Regions from separate parts of the Paracoccus sp. DMF genome, predicted to be linked through region 1. Evidence: riboswitches for the same ligand, from Rfam matches in the RefSeq annotation. Region 1 holds a riboswitch; the other holds the start of a gene.
The links. Region 1 has a riboswitch for cobalamin ahead of E3D03_RS00100 (TonB-dependent receptor plug domain-containing protein). Riboswitches for the same ligand answer to the same signal wherever they lie in the genome.

Region 1 (4,659 bases):
GCCTTGCCGGCGATGGGGATGGCGATGCCGAAGACGACCGAGCCGAAGATCTGCATCGCCAGCGCGTCCTTGAACGGGATCTGCAACACCTTGACGTTATAGGACAGCAGCCAGGCCGAGCAGATGTAGAACAGCACGAAGGTCACCAGCGCGACGAAAGTGCCCAGGAACAGGCTGCGCTTGTGGTTGCGAAAGACCTCGGCCACGGGGACCGAGACGCGCTCTTCCTTGGCGATGGCGCGGGCGAATTCCGGCGTTTCGGTGATCGACAGCCGCACCCAGAGCCCGATCACGATCAGGAAGATCGACGACAGGAAGGGCAGCCGCCAGCCCCAGGCCAGCAGATCCTCCTGGCTGATGAAATGCAGCATGGCCCAGAAGAAGCCCGAGGACAGGAACAGCCCCAGCGGCGCGCCCAGCTGCGGGAACATGCCATACCAGCTGCGCTTGCCGGGGGGCGCGTTCTCGGTCGCAAGCAGCACCGCGCCGCCCCATTCCCCGCCCAGGCCGAAGCCCTGGCCGAACCGGCACAGCGCCAAGAGCAGCGGCGCCCAGACCCCGATCTGGGCATAGCTGGGCAGCAGCCCGATGATGACGGTGGAGATGCCCATGGTCAGCAGCGCCGCGACCAGCGTGACCTTGCGGCCGATGCGGTCGCCGAAATGGCCGAAGACCACGGCGCCGAAGGGCCGCGCGAAGAAGGCGATCGAGAAGGTGGCGAATGACGCCAGCAGCGCCGTCATCGGGTCCGAGGACGGGAAGAACAGCGTCGGGAAGATCAGCACCGCCGCGGTCGCGTAGACGTAGAAATCGAAGAATTCGATGGTGGTGCCGATCAGGCTGGCCGTCAGCACCTGAACGGGCGAGTTCAGGGGTTTCTGCCGGCTCGCGGCAGCACCCGAATGGATATGTGTCATGGTTCTTGTCCGCAGATAGTCAAGGGAGGCGTCGCGGCCGGCGGAACGGGCCCGACGCGCCCCCATAGCGCAGGAAGCCGCAAGGCGAAAGGGCACCCGCGCCGGCCGGCTTCAGGGCAAGAGCAGCAGCGACCAGCGCCGGCCGTCATGGGTCAGCTGCATGCGCGACAGCGGCCGGACGCCGATGGCGCGGGCGGCGGCCAGCGGCGCGCCCAGCACATGCACCAGCGCCGCCTGGATCGGGGCCGGATGGGTCACGGCCAGCAGGTTGTCGCCCCCCTGCGCCCGGTCCTGCAACCAGCGGGCCATGCGCTCGACCACGGCGGCGAAGCTCTCGCCGCCATGCGGCGCCGCATGGGGGTCGTCCTGCCAGCGGGCGAAACCCTGGGGGTCCTGGGCCAGCACCTGCTCGGGGGACTGCCCGGCCCAGGCGCCATAGTCCATCTCGGCCAGCGCCGGGTCGGGTCGCGCAGCCAGGCCCATAGCCTCGGCCGTCTGCACCGCGCGGCGCAGGGGCGACACGCGGGCCGGACCCGGCCGGGGATGCGGGCCGGGCAGCGCGAGATCGTCACCCGGAAACACCGGCCGCGCCGGGGCCAGCGAACAGATCAGCAGGATGCGGCTTGCCATGGCGCCAGATTGGCCGCGGCGCCGGGCGGGCGCAAGTTTGCTTTGACATTTGCCGCTCTGCAGCGCAGCTTGCCCGGCATTGCCCAGTCGCGGGAAGCCGGTGGAACTCCGGCACGGTCGCGCCACTGTAACCGCGCCCATCAGGGGCGGAAGTCAGACCCCGAGCCCGGGCATGTCAACATCCCAACCGGACGCGTATCCGAAGGAGCATTGCGATGGCCTATACCGAAGCCACAGACGATTTCCGCAGCCGCCCGATTCCCTTGGGCGAATGGGCGCCCTGGGCGATCTTCGCCGGGCTGGTCATGCTGCTGGCGCTGTATTTCGTCAGCACCGAACAGGGCGCGGTCGCGCTTCTCGACGGCACCGGCGTGCATGAATTCGTGCATGACGCGCGCCACCTTCTCGGCTTTCCCTGCCACTGAGGAGCAGCCCCCATGACAGGACGTTATCTGGTGCTCGGCATGATTGCCGGGCTGATCGCGGGTGTGCTGGCCTTTGGCGTCGGCAAGGTCTGGGGCGAGCCGCCGGTCGCCGCCGCCATCGCGCTGGAGGAAGCGGGCGCGCCCGCCGCCCCCGAACACGCTCATGACCACGGCCACGACGCGCCGACCGCCGCTGCCACGGCCGAGCCCGAACCCGCCGGCCATTCCCATTCCCATGGCGTGGGCGAGGGCATCAGCCGCGCCACCCAGGCCGGCATCGGCCTGCTGACCGGCATGGCGGTGTTCGGCGCCGGCCTGGGCGGGCTTTTCGCGCTGGTCTTCGCCTTCGTGCAGGGCCGGTTCTCGCATCTGGGCGCGCGGGCGACGGCGGGGGTGATGGCGGTGCTGGGCTATGTCTCGGTCGTGCTGGTGCCCTTCCTGAAATACCCGGCCAACCCGCCCGCCGTGGGTCATGGCGAGACCATCGGCCTGCGCACGCAGATGTTCTTTGCCATGATGGCGCTGTCGCTCATCGCCATGGTGATCGCGGTGGCAGTGGCGCGCAGCGGCCGCGACCGCTGGCGCGCCGGCATCCTGGGCGGGCTGGCCTATCTGGTCCTGGTGGTCGTCGCCGGCCTCGTCCTGCCCGCCATCAACGAGGTGCCGGCCGGCTTTCCGGGCGACCTGCTCTGGCAGTTCCGCAGCGTGTCGCTGGTGATCGTGGCAATGCTCTGGGCCGGGATCGGGCTGATCTTCGGCCAGCTCGTGCAAGGGTCGCTGGCCCGTGACCCGGGCTTGCGGCAGCGGCTGGCCTGATCCCCTGCGGCAAAATGACAGGGCGCCGGCGGGTCCGGCGCCTTTTTCGTTCGGCTCCGGCGTGAAAACCACGGCCGCCGCCGCATGCGGGCCGGGCCAGACCCCTTGACAGCCGGGGCCTGGTCGCGCGAACAGGTGGCTGCTTCGGTTCCGGCGCCTTGCCGGATGAAAAGGGAAGCCGGCACGCCCCTTGGGCCAATCCGGCACTGCCCCCGCAACTGTAGGCGGCGAGCAACGGTCGACGATGCCACTGGGACGCTCCCGGGAAGGCCGGCCGAAGCGACGATCCGCGAGTCAGGAGACCTGCCGAGGCGTTCACCCATTCCCGGCGCGGGGCGCACCGGGAAAGCGGCCGTTCCGCAGAGGTGACGCTCACCCCCCGGCGGGCGGGCCGATCGGCCTGTTCGAAGGGCAGTTCTGCAACCCGCGGGCTGCGGCCCGTGCCCGGAAAGGTCAAGGCATGTTTCGGACCCGAGCTTCCATAATGACTCTGGCGGCGGCGCTGGTGCCGGCCGTCGCGGCGGCGCAGGAGGCCGTCATCCTGGATCCCGTGATCCTGTCGGCCGGCCTCAGCCCCATCGCCAGCGATGCCTATGGCCGCGCCTCGACCGTGCTGACCGCCGAGGAGATCGAGGCGCGCGGCCTCGCCACCGTGCAGGACGCGCTGCGCAGCGTGCCGGGCGTGGCCGTCACCTCGACCGGCGAGACGCTGACCAAGCTGCGCATCCGCGGCAGCGAACCCGGCCACGTCCTCGTGCTGATCGACGGGGTCAAGGCGAACTCTCCGGCCTCCGGCGACTATACCTTTTCGGGCATGACCGCCGCCGATATCGACCGGATCGAGGTGCTGCGCGGCCCGCAATCGGCGATCTACGGCTCGAACGCGGCCGCGGGCGTCGTCTCGATCACCACGCGGCGCGCGCGCGGGGCGGGATTCCGCTATGGCGGCGGGGTCGAGATCGGCGGGCTGGGCACCCGCGCGGCCAACGGCCATGTCAGCTATTCGGACGCGCGCAGCGAACTGGTGCTGTCGCTGGAATCGCGCCATGTCGAGGGCGAGGATGCCTCGCGCTCCGGCGGCGACCGCGATTTCAACGACCGCGACACGATCGGGCTGCGCGGCCGCTATGACCTGACCGAAAGCGTCAGCGCAGGCTTCGCCCTGCGCCGCAGCTGGCAGGAATACGGCTATGACCTTGGCAGCTTCGTGCCGGTGCCCACCCCCGACGACTACCTGATCGACGCACCGCTGACCGCCGACCGGAACGAGGTCTTCGGAACGCTCTGGATCGAGGCGCAGGCGCTGGACGGGCGGCTGTCCAACCGGCTGACCGTTTCGGGCACCAATCAGGACACCCTGTTCCTGAACGACGGCGCCTATGACTATGACGACGCTGCCCGCCGCCGCGGCGTGCAATATCTGGGCAGCTGGGCCATCGACGGCGCCGATCTGGCCAGCACCCGCCATCGCCTGAATTTCAGCGCCGCCACCGAACGCGAAACCTATCGCAGCTCCTATGCGCCCGGCGGAATCTATGAACGCGACACGACCGCGTTGGCGCTGGAATATCTGGGCAATCTCGACCCGGACATCGACCTGCAGGCCGGCATCCGCCGCGACCTGAACGACGGCTTCAAGGACGCGACCTCGTGGAACCTGTCGGCCGGCTGGCAGGTGCCGGGCCAGGACATCCGCCTGCGCGCGGCGGCGGGCCGGGCCGTGGTCAATCCTGACATGTTCCAGCAATTCGGCTATATCCCCGGCTCTTACGCGGGCAACCCGGACCTGCGCCCCGAACGCAGCCTTGGCTACGAGCTGGGCGCCGATCTGTCCTATGCCGGCGGGCGGGGCACGCTGGGCGCGACCATCT
Region 2 (4,659 bases), on a different contig from region 1:
CAGGCGATCCAGGATTTCGCGCTGGGAAGCTGGGCCGGCGGGCTGTGGTACGGCATCTTCCCGCGCGAGCTTTCCACGCTCGAAGTGATCGCGACCGGGTTCGGGCTGGCGGTGCTCGCCTCGGTGCTGACGACCTTCGCCGGGCTGATCGCCGACCCGCTGCAACTGGCCGCGGGCACGCACCGGCGCCGGATCATGCGGCTGCTTGCGCGGCTCGACCGCGCCGCCGAGGCGCCGGCGCTGGAGCGCGAGCACCTGCTGGCCCGGCTGGGCGACCTGACCGATGCCTGCCTGAGCCTGTGGCGCAGCCTGAAGGGCTAGACCTTGCAGATAGAATTGCCGCCATCGGCCAGCATCGCCGTGCCGGTGACGAAGCTCGCGTGGTCGGACAGCAGGAACAGCGCCGCGCGGGCGATCTCCTCGGGCCGGGCCATGCGCTTCAGGGCATGCAGGCCGGCGATGAAATCCGCCGTGTCGGGGTTGGTCGCGGCATCGCCCGCCATCTCGGTCAGGGTGCCGCCGGGCAAGAGCGCATTGGCGCGGATGCGCTCTGGGCCGTAATCCACCGCCAGCGCCTGCACCAGCCCGATCAGCCCGGCCTTGGCCGCGGCATAGCCGCCCATGCCCGGCAGCACCGCGGTATGGCCGATGAAACTGCCGGTAAAGACCAGCGCGCCCCCGCCCCGCGCCAGCAGCGCCGGCACCTGCGCCCGCGCGGCCAGGAAGGCGGCGGTCAGGTTGGTGGCGATCAACCGCTGCCATTCCGCGTCCGGGATCTCGTGCACCCGCGCGCCCGAGCCGATCTGCCCGGCATTGTTGAAGGCGCCGTCGAGCCCGCCGAAGCGCTCCTGCGCCAGCGCGACCAGCGCCTCGGCATGGCCGGGCGCCGTGACATCGCCGGCCAGCACCGCGACGCGGCCCGCGCCTTGATCGATTCGGGCTGCGAGGTCGGCAAGCCGATCCTCGCGCCGGGCCGAGATCACCAGCCGCGCGCCCTCGGCCGCGAAGATCTGCGCCGCGGCCGTGCCGATGCCGCTGGAGGCGCCGGTGACGATGAAGGTCTTGTCCTTGAGCAGCATCCTGCTTTTCCCTTGCTTGTTGCGGGGCCAGCATGGGCCGGGGCCTGAAGCGGAACACCCGGTTTCTTGCGCCGGTAACCGGGTGTTCGCGTTAAGGTCCCGCATGCGGGTAATTGTCCACAGGGACACCATATCTCTGTGGATACCCCCGGAACCGACACTATATGTGGTTGACGACCGGGCGCGCTCATGGCTTACTGGGCGGGTCATGGTTAATCCGGTTTCGGCCGGGAGACGAAGAGGGAAGCCGGTGCGAATCCGGCACTGCCCCCGCAGCTGTAAGCGGTGAGCGACGCTGGAACGCCACTGGGAAACCGGGAAGGCCAGCCGAGCCGAGACCTGCGAGTCAGAAGACCTGCCATGACGCTGAAAGGACGACACCGTGCGGCGGGCGCGGGGCTTGATCGGCGCGATGGCCTGGCCATCGGCCCGGCCCTGTGCTGCCCACAGCAATAAAAGGAGCAGAGGCATGTCCATCACCGTTTATTCCAAGCCCGCCTGCGTGCAATGCACCGCCACCACCCGCGCCCTGGATGCGCGCGGCCTGGACTATCACCTGGTCGACCTGACCGAGGATGACGCGGCGATGGAACTGGTCACCTCGCTGGGCTATCGCCAGGCGCCGGTCGTCGTCGCCGGCGAGGCGCATTGGGCCGGCTTCCGTCCCGACATGATCGGCCGCCTGTCCTAAGGCCATGGCCGGCGGGGGCGATCTGGTCTATTTCTCCTCGGCCTCGGGGAATACGGCGCGTTTCGCGGCACGGCTGGGCCTGCGCGCCCTGCGTGTCCCGATCTCGCCCAAGGACGCGATGCCGGCGCCGGCCCGGCCCTATGTGCTGATCTGCCCGACCTTTGCCGATGGCGAAGGGCGCGGGGCTGTCCCGAAGCAGGTCATCCATTTCCTGAACGATCCCGACCGCCGCGCCGGCTTGCGCGGCGTCATCGCCACCGGCAACCGGAATTTCGGGGCGACTTACGCCTTGGCCGGCAGGGTGATTTCTGACAAGTGCAACGTCCCCGTGCTGTATCGATTCGAGCTGGCGGGGACTGATCTGGACATTTCCCGCGTGCTGGCGGGGCTCAACAAATTCTGGGGGACGGAATGCTTGACGATGGCGTAAAGGCCGAGCTCGACTATCACGCGCTGAACGCGATGCTGAACCTTTACGATGCCGACGGCCGCATCCGCTTCGACGCGGATCGCAAGGCCGCGCGGCAGTATTTCCTGCAGCATGTCAACCAGAACACGGTGTTTTTCCACAACCTCGACGAGAAGCTGCGCTATCTGGTCGACGAGGGCTATTACGAGCCCGAGGTGCTGGACCAGTATTCCAAGAACTTCCAGCGCGCGATCTGGGATGCCGCCTATCAGAAGAAGTTCCGTTTCCCGACCTTCCTGGGCGCGTTCAAGTATTACACCAGCTATACGCTGAAGACCCGCGACGGCCAGCGCTACCTGGAACGCTATGAGGACCGCGTGGTCATGGTCGCGCTCGCGCTGGCGCGCGGCGACGAGGGCCTGGCCATGCGCTTCATGGAGGAGATCCTGTCGGGCCGCTTCCAGCCGGCGACGCCGACCTTCCTCAATGCCGGCAAGAAGTCGCGCGGCGAGCTGATCTCGTGCTTCCTGCTGCGGCTGGAAGACAACATGGAGTCGATCGGCCGCTCGATCAACTCGGCGCTGCAGCTGTCGAAGCGCGGCGGCGGCGTGGCCTTGATGCTGACCAACCTGCGCGAGGCCGGCGCGCCGATCAAGGGCATCGAGAACCAGTCCTCGGGCGTGATCCCGGTGATGAAACTGCTGGAGGATTCGTTCAGCTATGCTAACCAGCTGGGCGCGCGTCAGGGCGCGGGCGCGGTCTATCTGAACGCGCATCACCCCGACATCCTGCGCTTCCTGGATACCAAGCGCGAGAACGCCGACGAGAAGATCCGCATCAAGACGCTGAGCCTTGGCGTGGTGATCCCGGACGTGACCTTCGAGCTGGCGAAGCGCAACGAGGACATGTACCTGTTCTCGCCGCATGACATCCAGAAGGTCTATGGCGTGCCCTTCTCGGAAATCTCGGTGACCGAGAAATATGCCGAGATGGTCGACGACAAGCGCATCAAGAAGCGCAAGATCAACGCGCGCGCCTTCTTCCAGACCCTGGCCGAGATCCAGTTCGAAAGCGGCTATCCCTATATCATGTTCGAGGACACGGTGAACCGCGCCAACCCCGTGCATGGCCGCATCACCATGTCGAACCTGTGCAGCGAAATCCTGCAGGTCAACGAGGCCAGCGAGTTCAACGAAGATCTCAGCTATGCCCACCTGGGCACTGATATTTCTTGCAATCTCGGCTCGCTGAACATCGCCGCGACCATGGACGGCCCGGACCTGGGCGCCACCGTCGAGGCGGCGATCCGGGCGCTGACCGCGGTGTCGGAAATGTCGGCCATCGACGCCGTGCCCTCGATCCGGCGCGGCAATGACGAGGCCCATGCCGTGGGCCTGGGCCAGATGAACCTGCACGGTTTCCTGGCGCGCGAGCGCATCCATTACGGCAGCCCCGAGGGGGTCGAATTCACCTCGGTCTATTTCGCCGCCGTGGCCTATCACGCCATCCGCGCCTCGAACCTCTTGGCGCAGGAGCATGGCAGCACCTTCAAGGATTTCGAGAAGTCGAAATACGCCGACGGCTCGTTCTTCGACAAATACACCGAGCGCGACTGGCTGCCGACGCTGCCGGACGTCGAGCGGGTGTTCGAGAATGTCACCCTACCCACGCGCGAGGATTGGGCGGCGTTGAAGGCATTGGTCATGCAGCACGGGCTTTACAACCGCAACCTGCAGGCGGTGCCGCCGACCGGCTCGATCAGCTATATCAACAATTCGACCAGCTCGATCCACCCGATCGTCGCCAAGATCGAGATCCGCAAGGAAGGCAAGATCGGCCGGGTCTATTACCCCGCCGCCTTCATGTCGAACGAGAACATCGAGTTCTATCGCGACGCCTATGAGATCGGCCCCGAGGCGATCATCGACACCTATGCCGCCGCGACCGAGCATGTTGACCAGGGCCTGTCGCTGACGCTGTTCTTCCCGGCCGAGGCGACGACGCGCGACATCAACCGCGCCCAGATCTATGCCTGGAAGAAGGGCATCAAGACGATCTATTACATCCGGCTGCGCCAGACCGCGCTGGAAGGCACCGAGGTGCAGGGCTGCGTGTCCTGCACGCTGTGATCGGCCGTAGCGGTGGGGGCTGTCTGCCCCCACACCCCCGAGGATATTTGCACAAGAAAGAAAGGTTCTTCGGATGAAGGATCACGCGCTCCAGGCTCCCTTGCGGGCGATCAACTGGAACCGGCTGGAGGACGAGAAGGACCTGGAGGTCTGGAACCGGCTGACCGTCAACTTCTGGCTGCCCGAGAAGGTGCCGCTGTCGAATGACGTGCAGAGCTGGGCCACGCTGCGCCCGGCCGAGCGCGAGTTGACCATCCGGGTTTTTACCGGGCTGACGCTGCTCGACACGGTGCAGAACACCATCGGCGCGCCTTCGATGATGCCCGATGCGCTGACGCCGCATGAGGAGGC

Region 2: another riboswitch for cobalamin. It lies ahead of nrdH (glutaredoxin-like protein NrdH); the one in region 1 lies ahead of E3D03_RS00100 (TonB-dependent receptor plug domain-containing protein).

The regions. Positions count from the first base shown of each region.
Region 1 covers NZ_SOKV02000001.1:13,843-18,501, forward strand. Annotated here, with positions in the region: gene E3D03_RS00080 (MFS transporter) at 1-917, opposite strand, end outside; gene E3D03_RS00085 (histidine phosphatase family protein) at 1,029-1,547, opposite strand; cobalamin riboswitch at 1,639-1,707, shown strand; gene E3D03_RS00090 (CbtB domain-containing protein) at 1,763-1,972, shown strand; gene E3D03_RS00095 (CbtA family protein) at 1,985-2,788, shown strand; cobalamin riboswitch at 2,917-3,114, shown strand; gene E3D03_RS00100 (TonB-dependent receptor plug domain-containing protein) at 3,273-4,659, shown strand, end outside.
Region 2 covers NZ_SOKV02000010.1:89,872-94,530, reverse strand. Annotated here, with positions in the region: gene E3D03_RS08300 (DUF6635 family protein) at 1-321, shown strand, start outside; gene E3D03_RS08295 (SDR family oxidoreductase) at 318-1,079, opposite strand; cobalamin riboswitch at 1,272-1,457, shown strand; gene nrdH (glutaredoxin-like protein NrdH) at 1,549-1,770, shown strand; gene nrdI (class Ib ribonucleoside-diphosphate reductase assembly flavoprotein NrdI) at 1,775-2,200, shown strand; gene nrdE (class 1b ribonucleoside-diphosphate reductase subunit alpha) at 2,182-4,308, shown strand; gene nrdF (class 1b ribonucleoside-diphosphate reductase subunit beta) at 4,382-4,659, shown strand, end outside.